One region of the Mesorhizobium sp. LSJC269B00 genome, then DNA from elsewhere that is predicted to be linked to it. Evidence: predicted binding sites of a transcription regulator. Region 1 holds the regulator's gene; each other region holds the start of a gene.

Evidence for each region. The regulator PhoB, encoded in region 1, activates phosphate uptake and scavenging genes when phosphate is short. The targets are predictions, from matches to a motif close to TGTCATNNANCTGTCAT.
Region 2: a site for PhoB is predicted at 6,742-6,758, ahead of X771_RS148000 (PhoX family phosphatase). Genes of this name have one in related genera too.
Region 3: a site for PhoB is predicted at 3,342-3,358, ahead of X771_RS144900 (LTA synthase family protein). Genes of this name have one in related genera too.

Annotation. Positions count from the first base shown of each region.
Region 1 is NZ_AYVN01000016.1:85,911-96,378, forward strand. Features, by position in the region: gene pstB (phosphate ABC transporter ATP-binding protein PstB) at 1-544, shown strand, start outside; gene phoU (phosphate signaling complex protein PhoU) at 586-1,290, shown strand; gene phoB (phosphate regulon transcriptional regulator PhoB) at 1,307-1,996, shown strand; gene X771_RS138810 (ROK family protein) at 2,027-3,262, opposite strand; gene xylF (D-xylose ABC transporter substrate-binding protein) at 3,528-4,568, shown strand; gene X771_RS138800 (sugar ABC transporter permease) at 4,713-6,029, shown strand; gene X771_RS138795 (ATP-binding cassette domain-containing protein) at 6,042-6,839, shown strand; gene X771_RS138790 (CHASE domain-containing protein) at 6,996-8,642, shown strand; gene X771_RS138785 (YMGG-like glycine zipper-containing protein) at 8,682-8,924, opposite strand; gene X771_RS138780 (hypothetical protein) at 9,008-9,334, opposite strand; gene X771_RS1000000168925 (hypothetical protein) at 9,477-9,653, opposite strand; gene X771_RS138770 (PAS domain-containing sensor histidine kinase) at 9,782-10,468, opposite strand, start outside.
Region 2 is NZ_AYVN01000005.1:789,662-800,129, forward strand. Features, by position in the region: gene urtE (urea ABC transporter ATP-binding subunit UrtE) at 204-899, opposite strand; gene urtD (urea ABC transporter ATP-binding protein UrtD) at 969-1,715, opposite strand; gene urtC (urea ABC transporter permease subunit UrtC) at 1,720-2,952, opposite strand; gene urtB (urea ABC transporter permease subunit UrtB) at 2,949-4,565, opposite strand; gene urtA (urea ABC transporter substrate-binding protein) at 4,678-5,988, opposite strand; gene X771_RS148005 (hypothetical protein) at 6,301-6,696, shown strand; gene X771_RS148000 (PhoX family phosphatase) at 6,814-8,727, shown strand; gene X771_RS147995 (GMC family oxidoreductase) at 8,790-10,361, opposite strand; gene X771_RS147990 (twin-arginine translocation pathway signal) at 10,413-10,468, opposite strand, start outside.
Region 3 is NZ_AYVN01000008.1:183,942-194,409, forward strand. Features, by position in the region: gene fabF (beta-ketoacyl-ACP synthase II) at 1-893, opposite strand, end outside; gene X771_RS144915 (acyl carrier protein) at 928-1,164, opposite strand; gene fabG (3-oxoacyl-[acyl-carrier-protein] reductase) at 1,386-2,123, opposite strand; gene fabD (ACP S-malonyltransferase) at 2,184-3,131, opposite strand; gene X771_RS144900 (LTA synthase family protein) at 3,409-5,337, shown strand; gene rpsF (30S ribosomal protein S6) at 5,650-6,150, shown strand; gene rpsR (30S ribosomal protein S18) at 6,150-6,398, shown strand; gene rplI (50S ribosomal protein L9) at 6,665-7,252, shown strand; gene X771_RS144880 (cyclopropane-fatty-acyl-phospholipid synthase family protein) at 7,439-8,788, shown strand; gene X771_RS144875 (small ribosomal subunit Rsm22 family protein) at 8,945-9,922, shown strand; gene X771_RS144870 (replicative DNA helicase) at 10,145-10,468, shown strand, end outside.

The DNA of each region.
Region 1 (10,468 bases):
CATCTACGACAAGAACATCGATGTCGTCGAACTGCGCGCCCGCGTCGGCATGGTGTTCCAGAAACCCAACCCGTTCCCGAAGTCGATCTACGAGAACGTCGCCTACGGCCCGCGCATCCATGGGCTGGCCAAGCGCAAGTCCGACATGGACCAGATCGTCGAGCAGAGCCTGAAGAAGGCTGCGATCTGGAACGAGGTCAAGGACCGCCTGCAGGAGCCCGGCACCGGCCTGTCCGGCGGCCAGCAGCAGCGCCTGTGCATCGCGCGCGCCATCGCCGTGTCGCCGGAGGTGATCCTGATGGACGAGCCCTGCTCGGCGCTCGATCCGATCGCCACCGCCCGTGTCGAGGAGCTGATCGACGAACTGCGCCAGAACTACACGATCGTCATCGTCACCCACTCGATGCAGCAGGCGGCGCGCGTGTCGCAGCGCACGGCGATGTTCCATCTCGGCTATCTCGTCGAGGAGGGCGCCACCGACAAGATGTTCACCAACCCCGACGACAAGCGCACCCAGGACTACATTACCGGCCGCTTCGGCTGAGCCGTCCGGCGGGTGAATTTTCAGGCACGAGGACCAAGATCATGGGTGAACATACCGTCGCCTCCTTCGATGAAGAGCTCGGGCAGATCAGCAAGCTGATCCGCGACATGGGCGATCTGGCAGGCTCGATGGTCAGCGGCTCGACCAGGGCGCTGCTCAATTCGGACAATGCGCTGGCACAGCGTGTCGTTTCCGACGACGCCATCATGGATGCGCGCCAGCGCGAACTGGACGACCGCGCCATCACGCTGATCGCCAAGCGCCAGCCGATGGCCAACGATCTGCGCGCCGTGGTCGGCTCGATCCGCATGGCGGGCGACCTCGAGCGCATCGGCGATCTCGCCAAGAACATCGCCAAACGCGTCGGCACCGTAGGCTTGAGCGTCACGCCGCGCGACCTCTCGCACTCCATCGATGCCATGGCGCAACTGGTGCTGATCCAGGTGCAAGGCGTCGTCGAGGAATATGCCGCCACCGATGCGGCAGCTCTTGCAAAACTCAGGAATGACGACGAGCGCATCGACGTCAAATACACGTCCGTGTTTCGTGAGCTTTTGACCTACATGATGGAAGACCCTCGCAACATCACCGCCTGCACGCATCTCTTGTTCTGCGCCAAGAATCTTGAGCGCATCGGCGATCATGTCACCAACATCGCCGAAAATGCGTATTATGTGCTGACCGGCCAGCAATTGCCCGCCAATCGTCCGAAGCAGGACGAGACGGCGATGGCCACGCCGGCCTGATGAGGGTGAACTGCCTATGATCGCGCCACGCATCATGGTCGTGGAGGACGAGGAGCCGCTAGGCGTTCTCCTCCGCTACAACCTCGAATCCGAAGGCTATCAGGTCGAGGTGGTGACACGCGGGGACGAGGCCGAGATCCGCCTGCAGGAAAACGTGCCCGATCTCCTGGTGCTCGACTGGATGGTGCCGGCTGTCTCCGGCATCGAGCTCTGCCGGCGGCTTAGAGTGCGGCCCGAAACCGAGCGGCTGCCGATCATCATGCTGACCGCGCGCGGTGAGGAAAGCGATCGCGTGCGCGGCCTGTCCACCGGCGCCGACGACTATCTGGTCAAGCCATTCTCGACGCCGGAGTTCATGGCGCGCGTGAAGGCGCTGCTGCGCCGGGCCAAGCCGGAAGTGCTGTCCAGCGTGCTCAAGGTCGGCGACATCGTGCTCGACCGAGAATCGCACCGGGTCTACCGCAAGAAGAGCGAGATCAGGCTCGGACCGACCGAGTTCCGGCTGCTCGAATTCATGATGCGCCATCCCGGCCGCGTGTTCTCGCGCAGCCAACTGCTCGACAATGTCTGGGGCGAGACGATCTATATCGACGAGCGAACCGTCGACGTCCATGTCGGGCGCTTACGCAAAGCGGTCAACAACGGCCGCATGCCGGATGTCATCCGTACCATTCGCGGCGCCGGCTACGCGATCAGGGAAGACTAGGATGCTGCGCGTCGCGCCGTTGCCGGCCATTCACGCGACATGCTTGCCGGATTTGGGCTGAATACCCGGCGCAAAAATCTCCTGATCGACGAAGCCGAGCGCGCGCATGGCACAGCCTTCGCGGATCAGCGGCAGCTCGTTGGGCTCGGTGTCGAAGGAGATCGACTTCGAGTGCTGGCCGCCGGCGGTCTGGGCGATCGCTTCGCGCAATGCCGGTTCGATCAGGTCGAACGCGGCGGCGCTGACGCCGACCATGGCGACGGGGGCCGGGTCGATCAGCGCAAACAGGCTGCCGAGGCCGAAGCCGAGCGCCTCACCGGCCCTGCGATAGGCTTCGCGCTCCGGGCCATCGGTTTCGCGGGCGCGCGCGGCGAGTGCGCGCATATCAGCGTCGCCGATATCGACCGGCTCGGCATCTTCGCTCATCATTTTGGCGCTGCGCCAGATGGCGTAGTTTCCGGCATAGGCCTCGACGCAGCCGCGCCGCCCGCAGCGGCAGAGCGCGCCGCCCGGACGGTGGATCATGTGGCCGAACTCGCCGCCCGAGGAATGGGTGCCGGTGAACAGTTCGCCTTTCAGCACCAGGCCCATGCCGATGCCGTGCGACAAGAGGATGGCGATAAAATTGTCGCGGTAGCGCTCGGGCTGGCGCCATTGCAGCGCCACCGCCATCATGTTGCAATCGTTCTCCATGGTGGCAGGAATGCCGAATTCCGCTTCCAACATGTCGGCGAAGGCAATGTCGGTCAGTGGCGTGATCGGCGACCACAGCATGGCGCGCGCCTGCGAATCGGTGATGCCCTGGATGCCCATGGCAATGCGGGCGATGCTCTGGACATCGAGGTCGGGATCCTCAAGCCGCCGCCGGACGATTGCTACGCATTCGCCAATCAGCTCGTCGCGCGGCTTGGTCAGCGTGTCCAGCCGGCGCTGTTCCTCGGCGACGACGTGGCCGGCATAGTCGATGACGGTGACGGACAGGAAATTGAGCGACAGCACGACGGTCATCACCGCCGCCGCTTCCGGGTTGAGACCAAGGCCCACCTGCGGCCGGCCGCGTTTCAGTGCGCCGGTCTCGCCAGGTTTGCCTTCAATCAGGATGCCTTCTTGAATCAGATCAGACGAGATTGCCGATATGGTCGAGTGGCTGAGGCCGGTGGTCGCCGCAATCTCGGTCCGCGACGGCTGGCCGGCCCGGCGCACGGCTGAAATCACCATCGCACGGTTGCGACGGCGCAGATCGTCGTGGCGGATTCCAACCGACATTTGTTTCCTCCCGGCCTCCTCGCGCCTCATGATAGTGAAGGCGTTCGACGGCACCAGCCAAATATTGGCAGACGCCGGCAGCCCTGTCATTGTTTATTGCGGACCTCGAAAAAATTCGGCACGGCCATCAGAATCCATCAGAATCGATGTTGACAGCGCCTTATCATTGAGCCAGTATTTTTTCGAGGCTCGAAAAAATAGGGCCTCTGTGTGCCGGCCCTCGGGCCAGTTTTGTCGCGCCGCACGCGGCGCAGGGAGGATTATGATGAACAGATTTGCAGCCGCCATGCTGGCGGGTGTCGCCATGTCGCTGGCGCTGATGTCGGTCGCGCAGGCGAAGGACAAGGTCATCGGCGTGTCGTGGTCGAACTTCCAGGAAGAGCGCTGGAAGACGGACGAGGCGGCGATGAAAACGGCGATCGAGGCTGCCGGCGACAAGTACATTTCCGCCGACGCGCAGTCCAATCCCGGCAAGCAGCTGACCGACGTCGAAAGCCTGATCTCGCAAGGCGCCAACTCGCTGATCATCCTGGCGCAGGACGCCTCGGCCATCGGCCCGGCGGTGCAGAAGGCCCTGGACGAAGGCATTCCGGTCGTCGGCTATGACCGCCTGATCGAGAACAAGGACGTCTTCTACCTGACCTTCGACAACAAGGAAGTCGGCCGCATGCAGGCCCGTGAAGTGTTCAAGGCGAAGCCCGAGGGCAACTATGTCTTCATCAAGGGCTCTGGCTCGGATCCGAATGCCGATTTCCTGTTCTCGGGCTCGATGGAAGTGCTCAAGGAGGCCATCGACTCGGGCAAGATCAAGAATGTCGGCGAGGCCTATACCGATGGCTGGCTGCCGGCCAACGCCCAGAAGAACATGGAACAGTTCCTGACCGCCAACGACAACAAAGTCGATGCCGTGGTTGCGGCGAATGACGGCACCGCCGGCGGCGTTGTCGCCGCGCTGACGGCGCAGGGCCTCGCCGGAACGGTTCCGGTCTCGGGCCAGGATGGCGACCATGCCGCTCTGAACCGCATCGCACTCGGCACGCAGACGGTGTCGGTGTGGAAGGACGCGCGCGAACTCGGCAAGAACGCCGCCGAGATCGCCTCGCAGCTCGCCGATGGCAAGAAGACGGGCGACATTGCCGGCGCCAAGGACTTCACCACGCCTGGCGGCAACACCGTCAAGTCGCTGTTCCTGACCCCCGTCGCGATCACCAAGGACAACCTCAACGTCGTCATCGACGCCGGCTGGATCAAGAAGGACGAAGTCTGCACAGGCGTCGCCGCAGGCAGCGTCGCGGCTTGCAACTGATCTCGACGACTTGAAGAAATGAGGCGCCGCGGCTGTCAAGCCGCGGCGTTTTCTCTACGAGAATTGTGTGTTTCCGCCATCGGCGGCAAACTTCTAGGCTGTGGTCCGGCATCCGCGCCAGACGGCAAGCCGCTGGAGGACATCATGACCGACACGACCTCAAATCCGCAGGCCGATACGGCACGAGCGTCTGAACTCGGCGCGGTCGCCCGGTTCCTGAAGGCGACCGAGCTCGACACGCGCATGCTCGGCATGGTCGGCGCGCTGCTGGTCATCTGGGTCGGCATACATATCCTGTCGGGCGGGCTTTTCCTGACGCCGCGCAATCTTTGGAACCTGTCGGTGCAGACGTCCTCGGTCGCGATCATGGCTACCGGCATGGTATTGGTCATCGTCATGCGCAACATCGACCTTTCGGTGGGCTCCGTCGAAGGCGTGATCGGCATGATCATGGGCGTGGCACAGGCCGAATTCCTCATTCGCGTCATCGGCTTCCAGCTTGGAAACCCCTGGCTCTGGATCGTCGCGCTTGCCGCCGGCGTGGTGCTTGGTCTGCTGATCGGCGCGTTCCAGGGCTTCATCATCGCCTATATGCAGGTTCCGGCCTTCATCGTGACGCTTGGTGGCCTGCTGGTCTGGCGTGGCATGGCATGGCTCATCACCAGCGGGCGCACGGTCGCGCCACTCGACGCCACCTTCCAGCTGATGGGCGGCGGACCACGCGGCTCGATTGGCGCCGCTGCCAGCTGGATCGTCGGCATCGTCGCCTGCGCGGCGGTCGCCTTCGCGCTGCTCAACGGTCGCTCGCAGCGCAAGCGCTTCAGCTTTCCACTGCGCCCCGTCTGGGCCGAGACCCTGCTTGGCGTGGTCGCTTGCGCGGCCATCCTCGGCGCCGTGTGGATCGCCAATTCCTATCCATGGCCGATCGGCATCGTGCGCCAGTACGCACAGCAGAACGGCATCACCGTTCCCGAAGGCGGGCTGTTCATCGCGCATGGCATCGCCATACCGGTGCTGATGGCGGTGATTGTCGGCATCATCATGACGTTCATCACCAAGCGCACGCGTTTCGGCCGCTATGTCTTCGCCATCGGCGGCAATCCGGAGGCAGCGGAACTCGCCGGCATCAACACGCGCTGGGTGACCATGAAGGTGTTCATGATCATGGGTGTGCTGGCTGCAATCAGCGCGGCGATCTCGTCGGCCCGTCTCAATGCGTCAACCAATGCGCTGGGCACACTGGACGAGCTTTTGGTGATCGCGGCCGCTGTCATCGGCGGCACGTCGCTCGCGGGCGGCGCCGGAACGGTGATGGGCGCCATGCTCGGCGCGCTTCTGATGCAGTCGCTGCAATCCGGCATGTTGCTGCTCGGCATCGACTCGCCGCTGCAGAGCATTGTCGTTGGCGCTGTCCTGGTCATCGCCGTCTGGCTCGACACCGTCTACCGCAAGCGCGTCTAGGGAGGAACGATTATGGAAAAAACTGCTCCCACCGGTACGCCACTGATCGACATGCGCAACATCTCGATCGCGTTCGGTGGCATTCGCGCCGTCGACGATGCGTCCATCGATCTTTTCCCGGGCGAAGTGGTGGCGCTGCTTGGCCACAACGGCGCCGGTAAGTCGACGCTGATCAAGATCCTGTCGGGAGCCTACAAGCGCGATGCCGGCCAGATCCTGGTCAACGGCCAGGAGGCCTCGATCTCCAATCCGCGCGACGCCAAGAAATACGGCATCGAAACGATCTACCAGACGCTTGCGCTGGCCGACAATGTCGACGCTGCCGCCAACCTCTTCCTCGGCCGCGAACTGATGACCGCGTGGGGGACACTCGACGATGTCGCCATGGAGGCCGAGGCGCGCAAGGTGATGGGCCGGCTCAATCCGCGCTTCCAGCGCTTCAAGGAGCCCGTGATCAAGCTATCGGGCGGCCAGCGCCAGTCGGTGGCGATCGCACGCGCCATCCTGTTCAACGCCCGCATCCTGATCATGGACGAACCGACGGCCGCGCTTGGGCCGCAGGAGACGGCGCAGGTCGGCGAACTGGTAAAGCAGCTCAAGGCCGACGGCATCGGCATTTTCCTGATCAGCCACGACATTCACGACGTGTTCGAGCTTGCCGACCGGGTCTGCGTAATGAAGAACGGCCAGGTCGTCGGCACCGCGCTCACCACCGATGTGACGCAGGACGAAGTGCTCGGCATGATCATCCTGGGAAAGTGCCCGCCCGGCGCCATTCCCGGTCCGGGTGCGCTGAAGATCGCGGCCTGAGACCACGCTATCGTCAGCTGTCATGTTCACTGATGCTCGAGATCGATAAGCCGGCTAAATATGCATGATATGCCAGCTGTCATTATGGCTTGGCCGCGCCATTGTCTTGCCGCGGCGACTTGCCCATAAAGATCCCGAACCGTCCATGGGCCTGCGTTGAAGAAGTTTTTCCCGATCCTTGCCTTCATTGCCGTTGCACTGATCAGCCTGACGATGGCGGGCTTCGCCTATTTCGCGACCCAGGAAGCGGCGCGCATCAAGTTCGAGGCGACGGCCGACGACGCGCTCAACCGCATCGAAAGCCGTATCGATCTGCATCTGTCACTGCTGCGCTCGACGCAGGCGCTGTTCGACGCCCGCAATGGCGAGATTTCAGGTAGCGAATTCAAGGCCTTCTTCAGCGCCCTCGATGTCGATAACAATTTCGCCGGCCTGCGCGGCATCGGCTATCTCAGGCTGGCCAAGACCGGTGACGAAGCGGCGGTCGAGCGCGACATGTTGCGCGACCGCGGCGCCGCCCACACGGTTTATCCGGACACGACACAGCCATGGCGCACGCCCGTCGTGCTGTTCGAGCCGCTCGACCCTGCCAACGAATCCACCATCGGCTACGACATGTTCACCGAGCCGGTGCGGCGCGAGGCGATCGAAAAAGCGATGGCCGATGACGCACAGCACGCAAGCGGTCTGGTCCAGCTCGGCCAGGACACTGGCGCGGCGCAGACCTTTACCGGTTTCCTGGTCTTCGTCAGGCTCAATGTCGAAACCGCGCCGGATGGTATCAATGCGTCCAGATCATCGACATCAGGCCTTCTCTACGCGGCCTTCCGCGCCCGCGACCTGTTCCAGACCGCGCTCAGCCGCACGCCTTTGCTGCCGGTCAACACCGCGGTCTATGACGGCACGGCCGACGCCGACAATCTTCTGTTCCAGTCGGAAACGCCGCCGGTTGCGAGCTTTGGCGACAGGCTGTTGGTGACGCGCAAGATCATCGTCGCCGGTCGGCCGTGGACGGTGCTGTTTCGGCCGACAAGTGCATTTTCGCAACCGTCCTCGCGCGCCATTCCGGTCATGCTCGGGCTGTTCGGCCTGCTTCTGGCCGGGGCCATCGCGTTGGTGGCGCGCTACCAGGAGCGCGCCTACGACGCCAAGTCGCTGCTGCATGAAACGACGGAAAAAAGCCTGCTCGAAAAGGATTTGATGCTGCAGGAGATGAAGCATCGGATCAAGAATTCGATCACGCGGGTGCTGGCGATTGCGCGCCAGACGGCAGCGCAAGCAACCGACGTGAAGGAGTTCTCAACTTCCTTCTCAGCCCGCCTGCAGGCAATGGCGGCTTCCCAGGATATGCTGACGCGTTCGCGCTGGCAGAAGGCCGATCTTGGCGACCTGCTGCGCATCGAGCTCGGCCAGGTGTTCGGCAAGGAGCTTCCGGAAGGGATATTGTCAGGGCCTCAGGTGCTGCTCGACGAGAGGACGACGCAGGCGCTTGGCCTGACCTTTCACGAACTGGCGACGAATGCGCTGAAATATGGCGAGGCCGGCAATTCCGTGGGTGCGCTCAAGGTCGACTGGTCGTTCGAGGGGCGCGGGTCCGAGCGGATGCTGGTTCTGAACTGGCGCGAGGCCGGGCAGAAGGAACTCGAAGCGCCGGCGAAGACCGGCTTCGGCACCAAGCTGATCGACCTCAATGTCACGCGCGAATTGCGCGGCACGATTGCCCGAGATTTTCGCATCGATGGGCTTACGGTGGAAATCAGGATCCCGCAGCCTGATGCAGTCAAACAAACGGAGACCGGCTGACCGGTCTCCGTCGCGATTGTCTGACGCTTTTGAAGCGGATCAGCAGCGAGCGGTGTAGAGCCGGCCGCGATTGTCGCGATACTGGCAATAGCCGTTGCGCAGGTTGCGCACCAGCAGGCCGGAACCGGCGCCAACGGCTGCGCCGATCAGCGCACCCTTGCCGCCGCCGATCAGTCCGCCGGCCAAAGCACCGACACCGGCGCCGACACCGACATCCTGCTCGGTCGTGCTGCAGCCGCTGACGGCGACCACCGCAACCATGGCAATAATCAATTTCCGCATAGAATCTCTCCTCACTTTTGTCCTCACTTTAGTAAGCTCCAGCCGCTATTTAGCACGAAACAGCAGCCTTTGCCCGCTCGATCTTATTGTTGGCTAAGAGAGTCTTTTTCGCGGCGCGTGGCGTTCGACGCGACCACGACACTGGAAATCTGCAAAGACGCGTCGAGGGTGCCGTCCGGGCGCACGTTCCAGACGATCTGGTCGTAATCATCCTCCAGCGCGGGGTCGACCGTAAGACATTTGGCAACGACGTGCTCGGCCTGACCCTGCACGTCGCCGGCAGCGAATGGACGTTCTGCCGTGCATGCTTCGGCGGTTTCGAAAACACTGACCGGCACCGGCAGTTCACGACATTCGGTCATGTTGTTCGAACAGCCAATTACCAAAAGCAAAGCGGCGATGTGTTCCACGGCGATACGTCCTCTCGCCATAAGAACGGTCCACAGCCGTCAAAGTTCCTGTGCCGAAAGGGGCGTTAATAATTGGTCGGCTACGAGCTGGACAGCTTCTGAGCCAGGCTGCTTGGGAGCAGCGTGAACCTGAGCATCTGGCTCAGGCCAATTGCGACGCCACGATCAGCACAACAGCGGCGACGAGCGCGACAGCGGCGAAGCGAAGCAAGGGGTGCCAGGCGTGCTGCAAAGGCGAGGCTGAAGCATCAGGATCCTGAAAGCCGCTCATCGAGACCCGCGCGGCCTGCTCCAGCCTGTTCATATCGGCCACCGTCATGATCATTCCTCCCATACTTGCGTTGCAGGCCGCGGCCGAACATCGGTTGAATCGGTCAAGATCCAGCAATCTCTGGGAACCACAGCATCGGATTTTATGGTGAACAGCCGGTTAAGGAATCCCGCCGCTCATTCGGTTTCGAAATTGCCGTGCGGAACCACCAGGCGATATTCGAGGCGGTCACTGGTGATCTCCAGCGTCGCCGTGCCGTTCAGCGATGCCGGCACGACACGTTCGAGGGCAACGCTGCCGAAGCGTTTCTCGGTGCGTCTGTTATCATTGGCGACAATGGCCTCGACCCAGGTCAGCGACAAAGCCGGCTTGTCGGCGGCCTCTGCGACGTTCGACAGATCGGCGGTTACCTCGACAAAGCCGTCCGGCCGCGCCAGGGCGCCGTAGCTGAATGAATTGACGGCGAGTTCGTGCATTGCCAGTCCGATATGAATGGCGGCGTTGGGATTGAGGTAGGGGTTGACGCCATTGAAGCGCAGGCTCTGCGCGGGATCGGCGCCGTAGCGAACGACCTGGCCGCGGATAAGCTCGCGAAGTGCTGCACCCCGCCAGTTCGACGACGTTACCAGATCCTGGGAGGAAGCCAGTGACTGCAGGCGGCCGCGAAAGCGCTTCAGGAAATCGTCGGGTGTCTCGGAATAGCGGCCGGTCTGGGTGGCAATACTCTGGATGATGGCCAACAGGTTCTTGGAGCGGTGGCTGACTTCGCGCAACAGCGTCTTCAGCGTCTGTTCGCGGCGTTTCTGCTCGGTGGTTTCCACCATCGTGGTGACGACGCCCTGCACGTCGCCGCGATGGCCCCG
Region 2 (10,468 bases), on a different contig from region 1:
TAACGGTGCAGAATGTGGAATGCCAATGTGCCGCAGAAGCGATCTTGTTCTGCATCGCGGCGCTCTTTGGCTGATGTCGCGGCATGGATTCTAGGGTCTGCGCGCGTCGCTCCGCTCCTTGGCTCCGCCCTAGAATGACGAAGTGATTGTGGGCATTTCAGCCAATCTTCGACGTGTACGATCCGTGCAGCCGTCGACCTGCGTTAAACCGTCAGAAACTTCCTGACGTCCGCCCGGTCGAGATCTTCGGCCGGGCCGGTGTGGACGATCTGGCCGCGGTCCATGATGTTGACCTCGTCAGCGAGCTCGCGGCAGAAATCCAGATATTGCTCGACCAGCAGAACGGCGATACCGGCCTGGTCGCGCAGATAGCGGATGGCGCGGCCGATGTCCTTGATGATCGAGGGCTGGATGCCTTCGGTCGGCTCGTCGAGCACCAGCAGTTTCGGCCGCATGACGAGCGCCCGGCCGATGGCGAGCTGCTGCTGCTGGCCGCCTGAGAGATCGCCGCCGCGCCGCCCCAGCATCTGCTTCAGCACCGGAAACAGTTCGAAGACATGCGCCGGCACGTTGCGGTCGGCGCGCTTCAACGGCGCAAAGCCGGACTCCAGGTTTTCGCGCACCGTCAGCAGCGGAAAGATCTCCCTGCCCTGCGGTACGAATGCGATGCCCGACCGGGCGCGATCATACGCCGCGCTCCGGTCGAGCGCCTTCCCCTCGAAGGCAACGCTTCCGCTCGTCAGCCGGTGGTGGCCGACGATCGATCTCATCAAACTGGTCTTGCCGACGCCGTTGCGGCCGAGCACGCAGGTGATCTTGCCGGCACCCGCCGTCAGCGACACACCGCGCAACGCCTGAGCAGCGCCGTAATGGAGCGTGGCGTTGGAAACTTCGAGCATGTCAGCGCCTTCTCCAGAAGCGGAGGAACGAAAAGTCGAAGCGATGGAATTGCACCCGCCAGACCATGCTCATCTCCCGAGATAAACTTCGACGACCCGCTCGTCGGCCGAGACGAAATCGAGCGAGCCTTCCGACAGCACCGAGCCCTCATGCAGGCAGGTGACCTTGACGCCGAGTTCGCGCACGAAATGCATGTCGTGCTCGACGACGATGACCGAATGGTCGCGCGCTATGTCCTTGAGCAGCCGCGCGGTTTCCTCGGTCTCGGCATCGGTCATCCCTGCGACCGGCTCGTCAACCAAAAGCAGCTTCGGGTCCTGCGCCAGCAGCATGCCGATCTCCAGCCACTGTTTCTGGCCATGGCTGAGATTGGCTGCCAGATCGTGGCGCTTGTCGCCCAGCCTGATGATGCCGAGGATGTCGTCGATCTGTCTGGCTCCGGCGGCCGAGCGGCGATGGAACAGCGCCGGAAAGATCGAGCGCGGGCCCTTCAGCGCCAGCATCAGATTGTCTTCGACGCTGTGGCTTTCGAAGACGGTCGGCTTCTGGAATTTGCGGCCGATGCCCATCATGGCGATCTCCGCCTCGTCGTGCCGGGTCAGATCGACCTGGCCGTCGAAGAACACTTCGCCCTCGTCGGGCCGGGTCTTGCCGGTGACGATGTCCATCATCGTCGTCTTGCCGGCGCCGTTGGGACCGATGATGGCGCGCATCTCGCCCTTGTCGAGCACCAGCGACAGATTGTTGATGGCGCGGAAACCGTCGAAGGAGACCGAGACGCCGTCGAGATAGAGGATGGTGTTGGACTTCGACATCGCTCTATTCCGCCGGCTGCGGTTCAGGCCCGGACGCGGACCAGGCACCGGGCGTTGTTGCTGCGCTGCGCACGATCTTCAATGGCGGCGCGGCATCAGGGTCTGTGCCCGCTTCCTCTGCAATCGCTGCAGCCCGCATCGCCCGAGCGTTACCGCGCCAGGAATCCCACATGCCGACGATGCCCTTGGGCAGGAACAGGGTTACGGCGACGAACAGGCCGCCGAGCGCAAACAGCCAGAACTCCGGCAGCAGGCCGGTGAACCAGGATTTGCCGGCATTGACCAGCAGCGCGCCGACGATCGGGCCGACAATGGTGCCGCGCCCACCGACGGCTGCCCAGATCACGACTTCGATGGAATTGGACGGCTCGAATTCGCCGGGATTGATGATACCGACCTGCGGCACATAGAGCGCGCCGGCGATGCCGGCCATGACAGCCGAGACGGTGAAGGCAAACAGCTTCACGTTCTCCGCCCTCCAGCCGAGAAAGCGGGTGCGGCTCTCGGCGTCGCGCACCGCCATCAGCAGCTTGCCGTATTTGGAGCCGACGATCGCCCAGGTGATGAAGACGGCGAGCGCGAGTATGATGGCGCTGGCGGCAAACAGGGCCGAGCGGGTGGCGTCGGCCTGCACGTTGAAGCCCAGAATATCCTTGAAATCGGTCAAGCCGTTGTTGCCGCCGAAACCCATGTCGTTGCGGAAGAAGGCAAGCAGCAGCGCGTAGGTCATCGCCTGGGTGATGATGGAGAGATAGACGCCGGTGACGCGGCTGCGGAAGGCGAACCAGCCGAAGACGAAGGCGAGCAGGCCGGGCACCGCCAGCACCATGATGGCGGCGAACCAGAAGTGGTCGAAACCGGTCCAGAACCAGGGCAATTCCTTGTAGTTCAGGAACACCATGAAATCGGGCAGGATCGGATTGCCGTAAACGCCGCGCGAGCCGATCTGGCGCATGAGGTACATGCCCATCGCATAGCCGCCGAGGGCGAAGAAGGCGCCATGGCCCAGCGAGAGGATGCCGCAATAGCCCCAGACGAGATCGAGCGCCAAGGCAAGCAATGCATAGCAGAGGTACTTGCCCGTCAACGCGACGATGTAGGACGGAATATAGAACGCGCTTTGCGGCGACACTGCGAGGTTGAGCAGCGGCACGATAATGGCGGCCGTCAGCAGGATGAAAATAGTGATGGCGATGCGACGGTCGGCACCCGCGGCGAAGAAGCGTCCCGTGATCATGTTTCCACCGCCCTGCCCTTGAGCGCGAACAGGCCGCGCGGGCGCTTCTGGATGAACAGGATGATCAGCACCAGTACGACGATCTTGCCGAGCACCGCGCCAGCATAGGGTTCGAGAACCTTGTTGACGATGCCGAGCGAGAAGGCGCCGACCAGCGTGCCCCAGAGATTGCCGACGCCGCCGAAGACCACGACCATGAAGCTGTCGATGATGTAGCCGCGGCCGAGATTGGGCGAGACATTGTCGATCTGGCTGAGCGCGACGCCGGCGATGCCGGCAATGCCGGAACCGAGCGCAAAGGTAAGCGCGTCGACCCAAGGCGTCCGGATGCCCATCGAGGCGGCCATGCGGCGGTTGGCGGTGACGGCGCGCATCTGCAGGCCCCAGGGCGTGCGCTTCATGACAAAGAGCAGAACGCCGAAGACGGTGAGCGCGAAGACCAGGATCCAGAGGCGGTTCCAGGTGACGGCGAGTTGGCCGACATCGAACGAGCCCGACATCCAGGAGGGATTGCCGACCTCCTGGTTGGTCGGCCCGAAGATCGAGCGGACCGCCTGCTGCAGGACAAGCGAGACGCCCCAGGTTGCGAGCAGCGTTTCCAGCGGCCGGCCGTAGAGGAAGCGGATGACGCCGCGCTCGATGATCAGGCCGACGGAAGCGGCAACCAGGAAGGCGAGCGGCAGCGCGATCACCAGCGACCAGTCGAACAGGCCGGGGAATGAGGTTCGGATCACCTGCTGGACGACGAAGGTGGTGTAGGCGCCGAGCATCACCATCTCGCCATGCGCCATGTTGATGACGCCCATGACGCCGAAGGTGATGGCGAGGCCGATGGCGGCCAGCAGCAGCACCGAGCCAAGCGAGATGCCGTACCATATGTCCTGGCCGGCATCCCACAGCGCCAGGCTCGAATTGATGCTGGCGATTGCCGCCGTCGCGGCATCCTTGACCGCGCCTTGCGCATTGGCCTCGACCGCGGTGAGCAGCGAGACCGCGTCGCGGTCGCCGCGCGCGCCGATCAGGGCAATGGCGGCAAGCTTGTCGGCCTCCGGCTTATCGGAGACCAGCACCGATGCCGCGCGCGCCTGTTCGAACAATGCCTTGACCTTGGCGTCGGTCTCGGCGGCGATGGCTGCATCGAGCGGCTCGATATTGGCGGCATCGGGGGTCTTGAACATGGTGTCGGCGGCGGCGATGCGGACAGAAGGATCTTTCGCGCGCAACGTCAGCGTTCCCAGCGCATCTCGGATGACACGGCGCAGCGTGTTGTTGACCTTGATCTTGGTGATGTCGGCCTTGGCGGCGTCGCCGGCTTTCTCGCCGCTCAGCGGGTCGAGCAGCGTGACGCTGTCGGCGGCCTCACTGCCGACGAAGACGGCTGAATCGGCTTTACGAATGTAGAGATTGCCTTCGGCGAGGGCTGCAAGCGGCCGTTCAACCAGCGGATCGCCGGTGGCGGCAAGTTCGCGCACAACAGCCTCAGTGGCGGCAAAGCCCGTGCCCGTGGCGAATTTGGCGACGATGGCGCGCAGATCGGCTTCGGCTGCGTTCGACGGCAATAGGCTTGCCACCAGGAACACCAGCATGAGGCCGAGAGTGCGCAACAGGATCATCCGTTCAGATACTCTTCTGTGGGGAAATTCCGCGTCCGGGCGGGCTGAAGCGCCCGGACGCTTGGCGGTACCGATCGTGGACGCGTCCACGATCGGTCAGTCCCGGGAGGGATCAGTTCGTGCCCTTGCCGCCGCATTTGCCGGTGGCAACGTTGAAGTTGCCGCAGGACAGAGGCGCGCGCCAATCCGAAATCAGGTCCTTGGAATCGGGCAGATAGTCGGACCATTCGTCGCCCATCACGAGGCCGGGCGTCTGCGACACGGTCTCGAACTGGCCGTCGGCCTGGATCTCGCCGATCAGCACCGGCTTGGTGATGTGATGGTTCGGCATCATGGTCGAATAGCCGCCGGTGAGGTTCGGCACGGACACGCCGACCATGGCGTCGATGACCTTGTCGGGATCGGTGGTGCCAGCCTTTTCGACCGCCTTCACCCACATGTTGAAGCCGATATAGTGAGCTTCCATCGGGTCGTTGGTGGTGCGCTTGTCATTCTTGATGAACTTGTGCCAGTCGGCGATGAACTTCTTGTTTTCGGGTGTGTCGACGCTCTCGAAATAGTTCCAGGCAGCGAGATGGCCGACCAGCGGCGCGGTATCGAGACCGGCCAGTTCTTCCTCACCGACCGAAAAGGCCATGACCGGGATGTCCTCGGCCTTGATGCCCTGGTTGCCGAGTTCCTTGTAGAACGGAACGTTGGCATCGCCATTGACGGTCGAGACGACGGCGGTCTTCTTGCCGGCCGAGCCGAATTTCTTGATTGCGGAGACTTCGGTCTGCCAGTCGGAGAAGCCGAACGGCGTGTAGTTGACCATGATGTCTTCGGCGGCGACGCCCTTGGCCTTCAGATAGGCCTCGAGGATTTTGTTGGTGGTTCGGGGATAGACGTAGTCGGTGCCTTCCAGCACCCAGCGCTTCACCGAGCCACCGTCCTCGCTCATGAGATAATCGACGGCAGGAATCGCCTGCTGGTTCGGGGCGGCGCCGGTGTAGAACACGTTGCGCTCGCTTTCCTCGCCCTCATACTGGACGGGGTAGAACAGGATGTTGTCGAGTTCCGAGAACACCGGCAACACCGATTTGCGCGACACCGAGGTCCAGCAGCCGAACACGGCGGCGACCTTGTCCTTCGAGATCAGCTCGCGCGCCTTTTCGGCAAAGAGCGGCCAGTTGGAGGCCGGATCGACAACGACCGCCTCGAGCTTCTTGCCGAGCAGACCGCCCTTGGCATTCTGCTCTTCGATGAGCATCAGCATGGCGTCTTTCAGCGTCGTCTCCGAAATCGCCATGGTCCCCGACAGCGAATGCAGAATGCCGACCTTGATCGTGTCTTCGGCGGCCTGGGCCGGAGACGACATCGACAGGCCGGCGGCGACCACGCCGGCCGAAAACATTTTTGTTATTGTGGAGAAATTACCCCTCATACCGAAGACTCCCAAGCTGTTTGATTGCACCGCGATAATGCAATGCAACTGCCGTGCCAAACGCAAAGGCGCCGCTCACGAAGATGGAATAGCCGAGCGTTATCAGCCGGTTGGTATATTAGCCTCGAGAAAACAGTGGTAGCCGGCGAAAATTGATTGAGGCAAATTTGCGCAGCGCACATGGCTTTTGCCTAATTTTTGCCCAATTGAGACAAATGCCTAGTTTTTGATCTCCGGCCGTGTGTTCCGGGCTAACAATGTTGCGGTACCGCGCAAAAATAGGGCAAGCTCGCCCTTCAAAAGAGTGACGTCATGACATCTCGCACCTCATGCATTTCCGGCATCCTGCTGCTGATGGCAACGAGCGGCGCCGCGCGCGCCGATTTCAGCGAGGGCAAGCTTCCGGACGGCACCTATCATTGCGAGGTCTATTTGCTCGGCGCCTTCCTCAACCTCGGCGACATCACTATCAAGGGCAATGTCTATAGTGGTCCGGTGACATTCGGCACCGCGACGCAAGGCTACAACTATCAGATGAATGCCAATGGCGAGATCACCTGGCTCGGGCCGCTGGGCGGCTATACCACCGGTGGCAACTCCGTCTCCATGACACAGGCAACACTGGACGGCGAGACCGCCCCGTCATTCGACATCATTCTGAAGCAGCCCGACGGCGCCTTCACCGCCTCGACCTGCACCAAGGGCTGAGCGATGCGTAGTGCCGCGCCCAGTTGCGGCAAAACCTTCCTCTTATGTCATGTGAATGTTGCCTAGGCAGACTAGGGCAACGGTGCGCCGTAACATCCACCCTGAGAGGCAGACACCATGGCCAATGCACCGTCTTCATCCTCCCCCGTCATCCGCGAAATCATTGCCGAGCGCGTCTCGCGCCGGTCTCTTTTGAAAGGCAGCCTCGCCTCCGGCGCGCTGATTGCCGGCGGCAGCTTTGTCGGCTCCTTGTTTGCCGGCGAAACGCATGCCGCCACAGCGCAGTCGACGCTCGGCTTTCCCGAGCTGAAACGGGTCTACGGCAAGACCCATGCCGCCGCCGAAGGCTATGAGACGACCATCGTCGCGCGCTGGGGCGACCCGCTTGCAGCCGGCCTCGCCGAATTCGACGGCAACAAGGTCGCGGCGGAGGAACAGGAAAAGCGCTTCGGCTACAATTGCGACTACATCGCCTTCATGCCGCTGCCCAAGGGCACGGTGAATTCCGATCATGGCCTGCTCTGCGTCAACAACGAATACATCTCGCCCAATGTGATGTTTCCGGGGATGACCGAGGGCGATGCCGGCAAGACGATGACCAGGGAACAGGTCGATCTCGGCATGGCCGCGATGGGCCATTCGATCGTCGAGGTGCAATTGAAGGACGGCAAGTGGGCAAGCGTGGCGGACAGCCCGCTCAACCGCCGCATCACCGCCAACACCGAAATGACCGTTTCCGGACCGGTTGCCGGCCATGCGCTGATGAAAACTTCGGCCGACCCGACTGGCACGAAAGTGCTCGGCACCAGCTACAACTGCAGCGGCGGTTTCACCCCCTGGGGTACGGTGCTGACCTGCGAGGAAGGCGTGTCCGACATTTTCGGCGGCGACCCGAAAAAGGCGCCGACTGCCGACCTGCTCGACCGTTACGGCTTCGACGGCTCCGACATCTATGGCCGCGGCCGCTTCCATGACCGCTTCAACCTCGACAAGGAACCGAACGAGGCCAACCGCTTCGACTGGGTGGTCGAGATCGACCCTTACGATCCTCAGTCCAGGCCGGTGAAGCGCACGGCACTTGGCCGCATGTCGCATGAGGCCTCAACCGTGGTCCTCAACAAGGACGGCCGCGTCGTCGTCTATATGGGTGACGACGACTATTTCGAATATATGTACCGCTTCGTCTCGGCCAAGGCCTATGACAAGGCCAATCCGGCCTCCGGCGCCGATCTGCTCGACGATGGCGTGCTGTCGGTCGCCCGCTTCGATGCCGATGGCTCGATGACGTGGCTGCCGTTGGTGCACGGCCAGGGCAAGCTTACCGTCGAGAACGGTTTTGCCGACCAGGCCGAGGTGCTGTTGAAGACGCGGTTTGCGGCAGATGCGCTCGGCGCCACGCCGATGGACCGGCCCGAGGACATCGAGACCAATCCGGTGACCGGCCGCGTCTATGCGGTGATGACCAAGAACAAGAAGCGCGACCAGTCAAAGGTCAATCCGGCCAACACGCGGCCGGAAAATCTCTGGGGCCATATTGTCGAACTGATCCCGCCCGGCCGCCGCGGCGCGGACGCCGACCACACGGCCGAAAACTATGCCTGGGACCTGTTCGTGCTCTGCGGCAATCCCAGGGATGCCAAGGTCGGCGCCACCTTCCATCCGGATACGTCGGACAATGGCTGGTTCGTCTGCCCCGACAACATCACCTTCGATCCGGCCGGGCGGCTGTGGGTGGCGACGGACGGCGCCAATGATTTCGACCTGCCGGACGGCGTCTATGGCGTCGACACCGAAGGTGCGGCGCGCGGCCTGCCGAAGCTGCTGTTCACCTGCCCGCACGGCGCCGAAGCGACCGGCCCGTGCTTCACGCCGGACGGCTCGACTTTGTTCCTGTCGGTGCAGCACCCTGCGGAAGATGCAGAGACGCTCGACAAGGCGCAGACGCTGTGGCCCGACTTCAGGGATGGCCAATTGCCGCGGCCGTCCGTCGTCGCCATCCGCCGCAAGGACGGACAGCCGGTCGGCGCATAGTGTCCTAGGGAAAAGGGCGGAACGCGCCATGCGCGTTCCGCGTAGCGATCCGGGAGGACGGCTCAGATCGTCTTGGCCGACATTTGCGAAGCGATGTATTCGGCCTGGCGGATAGCCAGCGACACGATCGTCAGCGTCGGATTTTCAGCCGCACCGGTGGTGAACTGGCTGCCGTCCGACACGAACAGGTTTTTGATGTCGTGCGCCTGGCCGTGCTTGTTGACGACGCCGTCTTCCGCCTTTTCACTCATCCGGTTGGTGCCGAGATTGTGGGTTGAGGGATAGGGCGGCGTCGGGAAGGAGCGCGTCGCGCCGACCGCATCATAAAGCGCTGTGGCCTGCTTGTAGGCATGGTTGCGCATCGCCGTGTCGTTGGGATGATCATCGAAATGCACGTCGGCGATCGGCATGCCGTGCGCGTCCTTCTCGTCCTTGTGCAGCGTGACGCGGTTTTCCGCGCGCGGCATGTCCTCGCCGACGATCCACAGGCCAGCCATGTGATCATAGTGGTCGAGCGCGGTGGTGAAGGAACGGCCCCAGCCGCCGGGATTGAGGAAGGCGGCCATGAAGGGCAAGCCGAGCGACAGCGTCTCGAATTCATAGCCGCCGACAAAGCCGCGTGAGGGATCGTGCCGCGCCTCGTCGCGGATAATGCCGGCCATGGTGGTGCCGCGATACATATGCACCGGTTGGTCGAAGATGGCGTAGACCGAACCGGTGGTGTGGCGCATGTAGTTCTTGCCGACCTGCCCCGACGAATTGGCAAGCCCTTGCGGAAACTTCGCTGACTCGGAGTTTAGCAGCAGGCGCGGGCTTTCGATCGAGTTGCCGGCGACGGCGACAATGCGGGCCTTCTGTTCCTGCAGCTTGCCGTCCTTGTCGGCATAGACGACGCCGGTCACCTTGCCTGAGGCGTCGTGGTTGATCTTGATCGCCATGGCATTCGGCCGGACTTCGAGATGGCCGGAGGCCTCGCCCTTGGGGATCTCGGTATAGAGCGTCGACCATTTGGCGCCCCATTTGCAGCCCTGGAAGCAGAAGCCGGTCTGTTGGCAGGAGTTCCGGTCATCACGCTCGACCGAATTGATTGCCATGTTGCCGGTATGACATTCCTTGTAGCCGAGCTTGTCGGCGCCGGCCTTGAGCACCTTGAAATTGTTGTTGCCGGGCAGCCGCGGCCAGCCATTGGTGCCGGTGACGCCCATCTTGGCTTCCGCCTTGGCGTAGTACGGCTCCATCTCGGCCAATGTGACCGGCCAGTCCAGCAGGTTGGCGCCTTCCAGCTTGCCGTAGGTCGAGAGCGTCTTGAACTCATGCTCCTGGAAGCGCAGCGAGGCGCCGGCCCAGTGCGTGGTCGAGCCGCCGACCGATTTGACTATCCAGGCCGGCAAATTGGGGAAATCCTTCGACACCCGCCAGTCGCCGGACGTCGTGCGCTTGTCCGTCCAGGCGAGTTGGCTGAAGGAACCCCACTCATCATTGATGAAATCCTCGTATTCGTGGCGCGCGCCGGCCTCGAGGATGACGACATCGACGCCTTTCTGGGCGAGTTCGTTGCCGAGCGTGCCGCCGCCGGCGCCGGAGCCGATGATCACGACCACGCCATCGTTGTTGAGATCAAATGAAGCTGCCATGGTTTCCTCCCATGAATTCCTGTTTGCCGGGTTTCAGAACGACGGAAGGGCTCAGAGCCACTCTATGTCGTCGAAACCGCGCGCGATGTAGCCGCCCTTGGAGTAGG
Region 3 (10,468 bases), on a different contig from region 1:
GCCCGGTTCAGCGCCGCCGTCATGCAGCGGAAGGCGCCGTCGCCGTCTTCGGCCGGTGCAGTGATGTGATAGGCATCGCCGGTCAGGCCGTAGCCGGTGACCTCGGCATAGATCTTGGCGCCGCGCGCCTTGGCGTGTTCGAGTTCTTCCAGCACGACGACCCCGGCGCCCTCGCCCATGACGAAGCCGTCACGGTCGCGGTCATAGGGACGCGAGGCCTTCTCAGGCGTGTCGTTGCGGTCGGTGGACAGTGCCCGGCAAGCAGCGAAGCCGGCAAGCGATAGTCTGGTCACCGGCGATTCCGCGCCGCCGGCCAGCATCACGTCGGCATCGCCGAAGATGATCAGCCGGGCGGCATCGCCAATGGCGTGCGCGCCGGTCGAGCAGGCGGTGACGACGGCGTGGTTGGGGCCTTTCAGCCCATGCCGGATCGATACCTGGCCAGATACCAGGTTGATGATGTTGCCGGGAATGAAGAATGGACTGATACGGCGCGGTCCGCGCTCTTTCAGGATGATAGCGTTCTCGGCGATGCCCTCGAGGCCGCCGATGCCGGAGCCGATCATGACGCCGGTGGCGCAGCGCTCGGCTTCGGTGCTGGGCTCCCAGCCGGAATCCTTCAGCGCTTCGTCGGCGGCCGCAATCCCGTAAAGGATGAAGTCGCCGATCTTGCGCAGTTCCTTGGGCTCGAGCACGGCTTCGGGATTGAGCGTGCCGTTGGTGCCGTCACCGCGAGGAATGACGTGGGCGATCTTGCAGGCAAGATCTTCCACTTCGAACTCGGTGACGCGCTTGGCGGCGCTGCGGCCGGTCAGAAGTTCCTTCCAGCTGTGCTCGAAGCCCATGCCGAACGGCGAAACCAGGCCAAGGCCCGTGACGACGACACGCCTCATCGCAGGTCCTCCCCGGTGATGACTGCGGATAGTGTCAGGCCGAAGCCTTGTCGATGTACTTCACGGCATCGCCGACGGTCAGGATGGTCTCGGCCGCATCGTCCGGAATCTCGACGCCGAACTCTTCTTCGAAGGCCATGACGAGTTCGACCGTGTCGAGGCTGTCCGCGCCCAGATCATCGATGAAGCTCGCCTGCTCCGTCACCTTGTCGGCATCGACGCCAAGATGTTCGATGACGATCTTCTTGACGCGCTCTGCGGTGTCACTCATTTGGGGCATCCTCGTCTTTTGTTTGTCTGTCTTCGTTAGCGGGCAGAATGCCGCTAATCAAGCTGAAAGATGGTCCTGCCGGAAACGCAACGATGCCGGACCGGTTTTTGCCCGAACCGCCGGGTTGCGGGCCGCATTACACGAAAAATGGCTGAGGTCCAAGGCGAAATGGTCTCTTTTCACAAGCCGGCCATGTCTTCTTATCACCCGGCAATATCCTGTCAGATCATGGCCATGCCACCGTTGACATGGATGGTCTGGCCGGTGACGTAGGCTGCCTCGTTGGAGGCGAGATAGGCGACGGCCGACGCCACTTCAACACTCGTGCCCATGCGGCGCGTCGGGATCGCGGCCATTATCGCGTCTTTCTGCTTGTCGTTGAGCTTGTCGGTCATGGCCGATTCGATAAAGCCCGGGGCGACGCAGTTGACGGTGATGTTGCGGGTGGCGATCTCCTGCGCCAGCGACTTGGAAAAGCCGATCATGCCGGCCTTGGAGGCGCAATAATTGGTCTGGCCAGGATTGCCGGTGACGCCGACCACCGAGGTGATGTTGATGATGCGGCCATGGCGGCGGCGCATCATCGGATGGGTCAGCTCGCGGGTCAGCCGGAACACGGCGGTGAGGTTCACCTCCAGCACGCTGTCCCAATCCGCGTCCGCCATGCGCACGAACAGGCCGTCCTTGGTGATGCCGGCATTGTTGACCAGTATGTCGACGCCTTCGAGTTCGGCTTCGGCCTTCTGGCCAAGCGCCTTGACCTCGTCACGGTCGGCTAGATTGGCCGGGAACAGCTTTACCCGGTCGCCGAGTTCGCCGGCCAGGGTCTCCAGTTTCTCGATGCGGGTGCCGTGCAGGCCGACAATGGCGCCTTGCGCATGCAGCACCCGGGCAATCGCCTCGCCAATGCCGCCCGATGCGCCGGTGACGAGCGCCTTGCGGCCGGTCAGTTCGAACATTTTCGTCTCCTGATCTTAAGAGAACACCCTTCCCACGGGAGGGGTTGAATCGCCAGTGGATTATGCAAGCGCGGCCAGCGCCGCCTCGACATCGGCCGGCGTGCCGACGGCCGATGTCGCGATGTCGCGGCTGATCCGCCGCGCCAGGCCGGAAAGCACCTTGCCGGCGCCGATCTCAAAGAGCGTGGCGACGCCATTGGCGCCGAACCACTCCACCGTTTCGCGCCAGCGCACGCGGCCGGTGATCTGCTCGACCAGGCGGCGCGCGATCTCGTCGGGGTCGCTGGTCGGGACTACAGTGACGTTGGAGACGACGGGCACCACCGGTGCATTCTTGGTCACCCCGGCCAGCGCCTCGCGCATGACATCGGCCGCCGGCGCCATCAGCGCCGAATGGAAGGGTGCGGAGACCTGCAGCATCAGCGCCCGCTTGGCGCCCTTTTCGGTGCACAGTTTCGCGGCGAGTTCCACCGCCGCCCTGGCGCCGGAGATCACCAGCTGGCCGCCGCCATTGTCGTTGGCGATCTGGCAGACCTTGCCGGATCCCGTTGCGGCCTCGGTGCAAGCGGCTTCGACGTCGGGCTGTTCCAGTCCGATGATCGCCGCCATGGCGCCCTCGCCGGCCGGCACCGCCGCCTGCATGGCGTTGCCGCGGATGCGCAGCAGCCGGGCAGCATCGGCGACCGAAACGAAACCGGCCGCGGCAAGGGCGGAATATTCGCCGAGCGAATGACCGGCAACGTAGGCAACCTTGTCCTTCAGCGAAAAGCCGCGCGCTTCCAGCGAGCGGATTCCCGCCAGCGAGACCGCCATCAGCGCCGGCTGGGCATTGGCAGTCAGGGTCAGCGCCTCTTCCGGGCCTTCCCAGATCAGTTTCGACAGCTCTTCGCCCAACGCATCATCGACTTCCTCGAACACCCTGCGTGCCTCGGGGAAGGCGTCGGCGAGGTCCTTGCCCATGCCGACAGCCTGGCTGCCCTGTCCCGGAAAGGTGAATGCGACGGCCATTTGGGCGCTCTCCAGCGGCTGATTTTTCCTGCCTGTGACGCAAGGCGGACCGTCAAGTCAAGCCCGAAGGCGGCATTTCGGCTCTCGCTTGAACTGGAGCTGACCTCGAGTCCCTGTTCCCAAAGGCTTTTTGCCGATCACACCTGATGAAAACCGCTCACGAATCGTTTGCTGGCTCTTCTTATTTTCGCCACAGGCGCTAGCTTTTGCATGACAGTTCTATGACAGAACGGTGGCGCGAGTGGAAATGCGCGTTGCTTGGGCCGGGGGAAGAGACGTGGCTAGGATCAGGAAGGGCGCGGCCGTACCCGCGCCACAGTTCTTGGAAGACGATCCGTCCACCGGCTACCTGCCGGGGCGCAGATGGCCGGTCATCCGCTACGGTCTGGTCACGCTGCTTGCCTCCGCCATCCTGGTGTTCGCCATCGAATGGATCGTGCGCGGCGACTTCTTCGGCACAGTCGACTTCTTCCTGCAGCCATTCAAGCCGGGCTGGACCACCATCATTGTCTTTGCATTGGTGCTGATGGGACTGGACGCCGTGCTTGGCCGCAGTCACCAGAGCCTGATGATCGTGGCGCCGCTGACGCTGGCGCTGGCCTTTGTCGGGCATCAGAAGTCGCATTATCTCGGCGATCCGCTCTACCCAACCGATTTTCTTTATTCGCGCCAGATCATGGCACTGATGCCGCTCCTGGTGCGCGAGCGGCCCTGGACGGCGCTCGCCATGGCGGTCGGCATCGTCGCCGGCCTGTCGCTGCTGATCTATGGCTGGCGGTTGTGGCGCCGCAAGGTTCCGATCCTCAGCCGCAAAGGGCGGCTGGCGCGGCTGACGCTGGCAGTGCCGCTGCTCGCCTTCTTCGTCTCGATCATGGACTACGCCACCTTCTCGTGGACCCGCGACCGGCTGCAGATCATCCCGATCATGTGGGACCAGAAGGAGAACTACGCCTCCAACGGGTTTGCGCTGGCCTTCGCGCTCAACGTGCCGATGGCGCATGTCTCGGCGCCGGCGGGCTATTCCGACAAGGCGATCGACGCGATCGACAGGCCTGATGTGACGGCCTCGGTACCGGATGAGAAACCCGACATCATCGTGGTGATGAGTGAATCTTTCTGGGATCCGACCAAGCTGCCCGGCGTCACAATCACGCCTGACCCGATCCCCAATGTGCGGGCGCTGCGTTCCGGCTATATGTTCTCGCCGGAATTCGGCGGCATGACCGCCAACATCGAATTCGAGGCGCTGACCGGCTTTTCCAATGCCTTCCTGCCGGCGGGCTCGATCCCCTACCAGCAATATGTGCGCACGCCGACGCCGTCGCTGGCGACCTTCCTGAAAAGCGAGGGCTACCGGGCGCGCGCCATCCATCCGGGCACCAACTGGTTCTGGAACAGGGGCGCCGTCTATGCCGATTTCGGTTTCAACGATTTCCGCTCGGAAGAGACGCTGCCGCCACTGGAAAAGCGCGGGCCGCTGGCTTCCGATGCGTCGATGACCGACGAGATCATCGCAGAGGCCGACGCCAGCGAGCGGCCGGTGTTCTTCTTCGCCGTCAGCCTGCAGAACCACGGTCCCTACGAGCCGTACCGCTATTACAATCCGACCCACAAGGTCGTGGCACCGATCAGCACGTGGGCGCGGGAATCGCTGCTCAGCTACGCCGAGGGATCGGCCGATGCCGACCGTGGCCTCGAGCGATTGATCGAATGGGCGAAGAAGCGCGAGCGGCCGACGGTCATCGCCTTCTTCGGCGACCATCTGCCGCCGCTCGGCCCCGTCTATGTCGAAACCGGTTACCTGAAGGACAATGTCGCGCCGCGCAAGGAACCGACGCCCGAGGCGGCACTGGAGCATCATCAGACGCCGCTGGTCATCTGGTCTAACCGCACCGGTCCGGCGCAGGATATGGGCGCCGTGAGCCCAGCCTTCCTGCCCTACCATATCCTTACGACGGCCGGGATCACGCACCCCTACTACACCGGCTTCCTGGGCGCGCTGCGCGAACGCTATCGCGTCGTCGACCGCAATCTGCTTCTGACACCGTCAGGTGAGGCCACGCCGGACTGGGCGCGGCAGAAGGATGTTGATCCGGCGATCAACGATTTCCGCCTGCTGCAATACGACATGATGTTCGGCAAGCGTAAGGCGGCCCCGGACTTCTTCCCCGAAACGATCAACGGTCGTACCCCGCATACGAGTTGATGCCTGGTATTTTTCCAACCCTGCGACGCCAGGACGCTGTCCGGAGCATGCGTTACCCTTGCCTTCCAGCCAATTTGCTATATAGACGCCCGCAATCTGCCGGTCCTTGCTGGGGGCTGAACGGAGGGCCGGAGGTTTTACCCAAAACCTTCGTGTGAAGCCAGAAGCGCTTCCGCCTCCCGTGTCTCCGCTCTCGACCGTCTCGAAATGCTCCTTTCTTCCCCGCCCCCTCGGGATCAGCGGGTCAGAGAAGTTGCAGAGGCTTTTGCCGCGAGGATCCGGGAGAGAAACGAAGAAAGGCACTGAACCACTATGGCTCTATACGAACATGTGTTCCTTGCCCGGCAGGACCTCTCGCAGCAGCAGGTCGATGCGCTTGTCGAACAGTACAAGGGCGTCATCTCCGCAAATGGCGGGTCCGTCGGCCGGGTCGAGAACTGGGGACTGAAGTCCCTCACCTACCGGGTCAACAAGAACCGGAAGGCTTACTACACGCTTATGGACCTCAACTGCCCGCCGGCAGCGCTCAACGAGATGGAGCGCCAGATGGGCCTGTCCGAGGACGTGCTGCGTTTCCTGACCGTCAAGGTCGAGGCGCATGAGGAAGGCCCGTCGGCCATGATGCAGAAGCGCGAAGAGCGCTCGGAACGCGGCGGCTTCGGCGACCGCGACCGTGGTGATCGTGGTCCGCGCTCGTTCGGCGACCGTGATCGCGGCGACCGTGGCGATCGTCCGCCGCGCTCATTTGGCGACGCCGGTGGCGATCGTGGTCCGCGCCGTCCGCGCGAAGGCGTTGAAGGAGGTGCAGAATAATGGTCGACATCAATCAGATCCCGACCCGGCGCCCGTTCCATCGCCGCCGCAAGACCTGCCCTTTCTCCGGCGCCAACGCGCCCAAGATCGACTACAAGGACGTGCGTCTTCTGCAGCGCTACATTTCCGAGCGCGGCAAGATCGTGCCGTCGCGCATCACCGCCGTCAGCCAGAAGAAGCAGCGCGAACTCGCCAAGGCGATCAAGCGCGCCCGCTTCCTCGGCCTGCTGCCCTACGTGGTTCGCTAAGACTTTCGAGCGGGCGGTTCGCCGCCTGCTTCCTTCTCCCACGGCGACGGGCGCCGCAGGGGTAATTTGATGATGCATGTCGTTGTCCCAAAACCGGGACCACTCTTGGCGACATGCATTGAAATCCCGAGTTGAGGTGAAAAGCCTCTAACTGCCGCGACAGGCAGGACAGCGACACCGGCGCCAAGGCGCTCAGAGCTTCCTGACCTGTTCCATTCAATTCGGCGCCGATCCCGCGGTCGGTGCCCAGACGAAGGAACAAAACCATGCAAGTGATTCTTCTCGAACGCGTTTCCCGCCTCGGCCAGATGGGCGATACCGTCAAGGTCAAGGACGGCTTTGCCCGCAACTTCCTCTTGCCGCAGGGCAAGGCGCTGCGCGCCAACGAAGCCAATAAGAAGAAGTTCGAAGGACAGCGCGCGCAGCTCGAAGCCCGCAACCTCGAGCGCAAGTCGGAAGCCAGCCAGGTTGCCGAAAAGCTCGACGGCAAGAGCTTCATCGCCGTACGTTCGGCCGGCGAGACAGGCCAGCTCTACGGTTCGGTGTCGACCCGCGACATCGCCGACCTGCTGACCGCCGAAGGGTTCTCGGTCAACCGCAACCAGATCCAGCTCAATCAGCCGATCAAGACTATCGGCGTCACCAATGTGGCGATTGCGCTGCATCCGGAAGTCGAGGTCACCATCAGCCTCAACATCGCCCGCACGGCCGACGAAGCCGAGCGCCAGGCCAAGGGCGAGACGCTGACCACCGCCGAAGCCATCTATGGCGATGACATCAACGACAACGCACGGCCGGAGAACTTCTTCGACCCGAACACCGAGTTCGAAGGCGGCGAAGAAGACAACGCCTGATCCCGCACGGGGCCTGATCGGGAAGCGAGGGGAGCAGCGCTCCAATCACTTCCTCGTCATCCAGCCTTTCTGGACCAATGTCCGGGCCTCTCGCCCGGGCATTTTTGTGCCAAATGGAACTTTTCGAACCCCTATATATTGTTGCAGAATTGGTCCGCCAGTCTGACCGTGAGGGGACATTTGGTGATGAATATTCTGTTGAAACGCGTTCTCGACCGCCTGGTGCGTACGGGCAATCTGAAAGTCACCGGGCCGAAGGGCTCGACAGTGGTTTTCGGCGACGGCAGCGGCGAGCCGGTGCATATGCACATCAAGACCGCGCATGCCGAGCGCGCCATTACCTTCGATCCGATGCTGGCCGTGCCGGAAGCCTACATGGACGGCGAACTCGACATCATCGAGGGCGGCGTACTGGGTATGATGCGCATCGCCTTCCAGAACATGGGCAGCGGCGGTATCGACGCCACCTGGTCGAAGGCCATCGAGGGCCTTCGCCACGCCTTTCGCCGCCTGCAGCAGATCAACACCGCATCGCGGGCGCGCCGCAACGTGCAGCGCCACTATGATTTGTCGGGTGACCTCTACCGGCTCTTCCTCGACGAGGACATGCAGTATTCCTGCGCCTATTTCGAACAGCCGGACATGACGCTCGACGAGGCGCAGATGGCCAAGAAACGCCATATCGCCGCCAAGCTCAGGCTGAAGGCCGGCCAGACCGTGCTCGATATCGGCTCCGGCTGGGGTGGGCTCGGCCTCTATCTCGCCAAGGCTTTAGATGTCGACGTGCAAGGCGTGACGCTGTCGACCGAGCAGCACGGCGTCGCCACCGACCGGGCGCATGCGCAAGGCTTGCAGGACCGCGTGCATTTCGACCTCAAGGACTACCGCGAACTCAACGAACGCTTCGACCGCATCGTCTCGGTCGGCATGTTCGAGCATGTCGGCGTCAACCACTTCCGCACCTTCTTCGACAAGTCGGCGACGTTGTTGAAGCCCGACGGCGTCATGCTCTTGCACACGATCGGCCGCTCCGGCGTGCCGTGGGCGACCAGCGCCTTCATCCGCAAGTACATTTTTCCGGGCGGCTACATTCCTTCGCTGTCGGAGGTGATGCCGGCGATCGAGAAGTCGGGCCTTGTAGTCACCGACATCGAGATTCTGCGGCTGCACTATGCCGATACGCTGAAGCATTGGGGCCAGCGCTTTGCCGCCAACCGCGACAAGGCCAAGGCCATCTATGACGAGCGCTTCTGCAGGATGTGGGAGTTCTATCTGGCGGCTTCGGAAGCCGCCTTCCGCTGGCAGGATCTGGTGATCTTCCAGATCCAGATCGCCAAGAAGAACGACACGCTGCCGGTGACGCGCGACTACATGGCCAAATGTGAAAAGGCGCTCGAAATGCGCGAAATGGGGCATCGTCAGGAGGCGGCGGCCGCCGAGCCTGCTGTCGCCAGGTCTGTGCCTGCCAGGTCCGTTGCTGTCAGGTCCGTTGCGGCCAAGCCAGCGCGCCGTCGCAAGGTGGCGGATCGCGAATAACGCCTCGATTGCGATTGCCGCTTGCCATTGACGGCTCTGACACTGAAAAAGGTCTCGTTCTCGCGAGACCTTTTTAATGACCTGCCTGCCCACCATCGCCACCACCCTTGTCGAGTTCGCCGGCGCCTCGGTGCTCGCGGCACGCGGAGCCTGAGCGTGGAACTCCCCGCCTCGCTGCGACAAGGCGTCGAGCGCCTGCTCGAAACGATACCGCTGGCGGTGCTGCGCCAGGCGGCGAAGACGCTGTCTGACCGCTACCGCGCCGAATTGCGCGACGGCCGCCTGCACATGGCCGAAGAGATGGCGGTAAAAGCCTATCTGGCGACGCGGCTGCCGGCGACCTACGCGGCGGTACGGGCCGGTCTCGACGAACTCGCCTATGCGCGGCCCGATTTCCAGCCAACGAGCTTGCTCGATGTCGGCGCCGGTCCTGGCACGGTGCTTTGGGCCACTACAGACCTGTGGCCCGACCTCGAAGAGGCGGTTCTGGTTGAAGCAAGCGCCGCGGTGCGCAAGGTTGGCCAGTCGCTCGCCCTTGATACCATCGCCACCAGGATGGACTGGCGCGCCGGCGACGTGACCATCGACCTTGCCGATCTCAAGCCTGCCGATCTGGTCACCTGCGCCTATGTGCTGGACGAGATCGCGCCGGCATCGCTGCCGAAGCTTGTCGGCCGGCTCTGGCAGTTGACCGGCGACACACTGCTGACCGTCGAGCCCGGCACACCGGCCGGCTGGCAGCGCATCCTGGCAGTGCGCAGGCAATTGCTGGAGGCCGGGGCGCATGTGCTGGCGCCTTGTCCGCATGAGGCGCCCTGCCCGCTTGAGCCGCCCGACTGGTGTCATTTTTCGCGCCGCGTCGCCCGCTCGCGCCTGCATCGCCTGGCCAAGGACGCCGACGTGCCGTGGGAGGACGAGAAATTCATCTACGTCGCGGCTTCGCGGCAACCCGCGCCTGCACGTCAGCCGCGCGTGATTGCGCCGCCGAAATCGGGCTCCGGCAAGGTGCTGCTCAAACTGTGCCAGCCGGATGGCGGCGCCGGCGAGACACTTTTCACCAAGCGCGAGGGCGAGTTGTTCAAGGTAGCGCGGCGACTGGACTGGGGCGATACATTGGACGGAAGAAGCGGATAATCACCGAGATTGTTCTTGCTCTGTTCCAACGACTCGGATAAAAGTCAGCGCCTTTCTGAGTCAACCGGAATCGGGGCGCGGAAACACTCTTCTGTGGACGGTTTGCCGCCCCTGTGAACAAACGGGGCATCGAGGTTGATTGGTCGTGCGGTGATGCAGAAAGGTCAGCACCGATTTATCTCGTTCTGATATCGAGAAGCCGGGATCAAAATCGGGGACATCATGGCAGAGGCAGCGCGAAAATTCGGCGTGGCGGAGCAGCAACCGCTTTATCGTGAAGCGCCGAACAACATCGAGGCCGAACAGGCGCTGCTCGGCGCCATCCTCGTCAACAACGATGCCTTCTACCGCGTCTCCGACTTCCTCAAGGCCGGCCATTTCTACGAGCCGCTGCACCGGAAAATCTTCGAGGTCGCGGCCGAGCTAATCCGCATGGGCAAGGTGGCGACGCCGATCACGCTGAAAACCTTCCTGCCGGCCGACGAGAAGGTCGGCGACATGACGGTGGCGCAATATGTGGTTCGTCTGGCGGTCGAAGCCGTCACC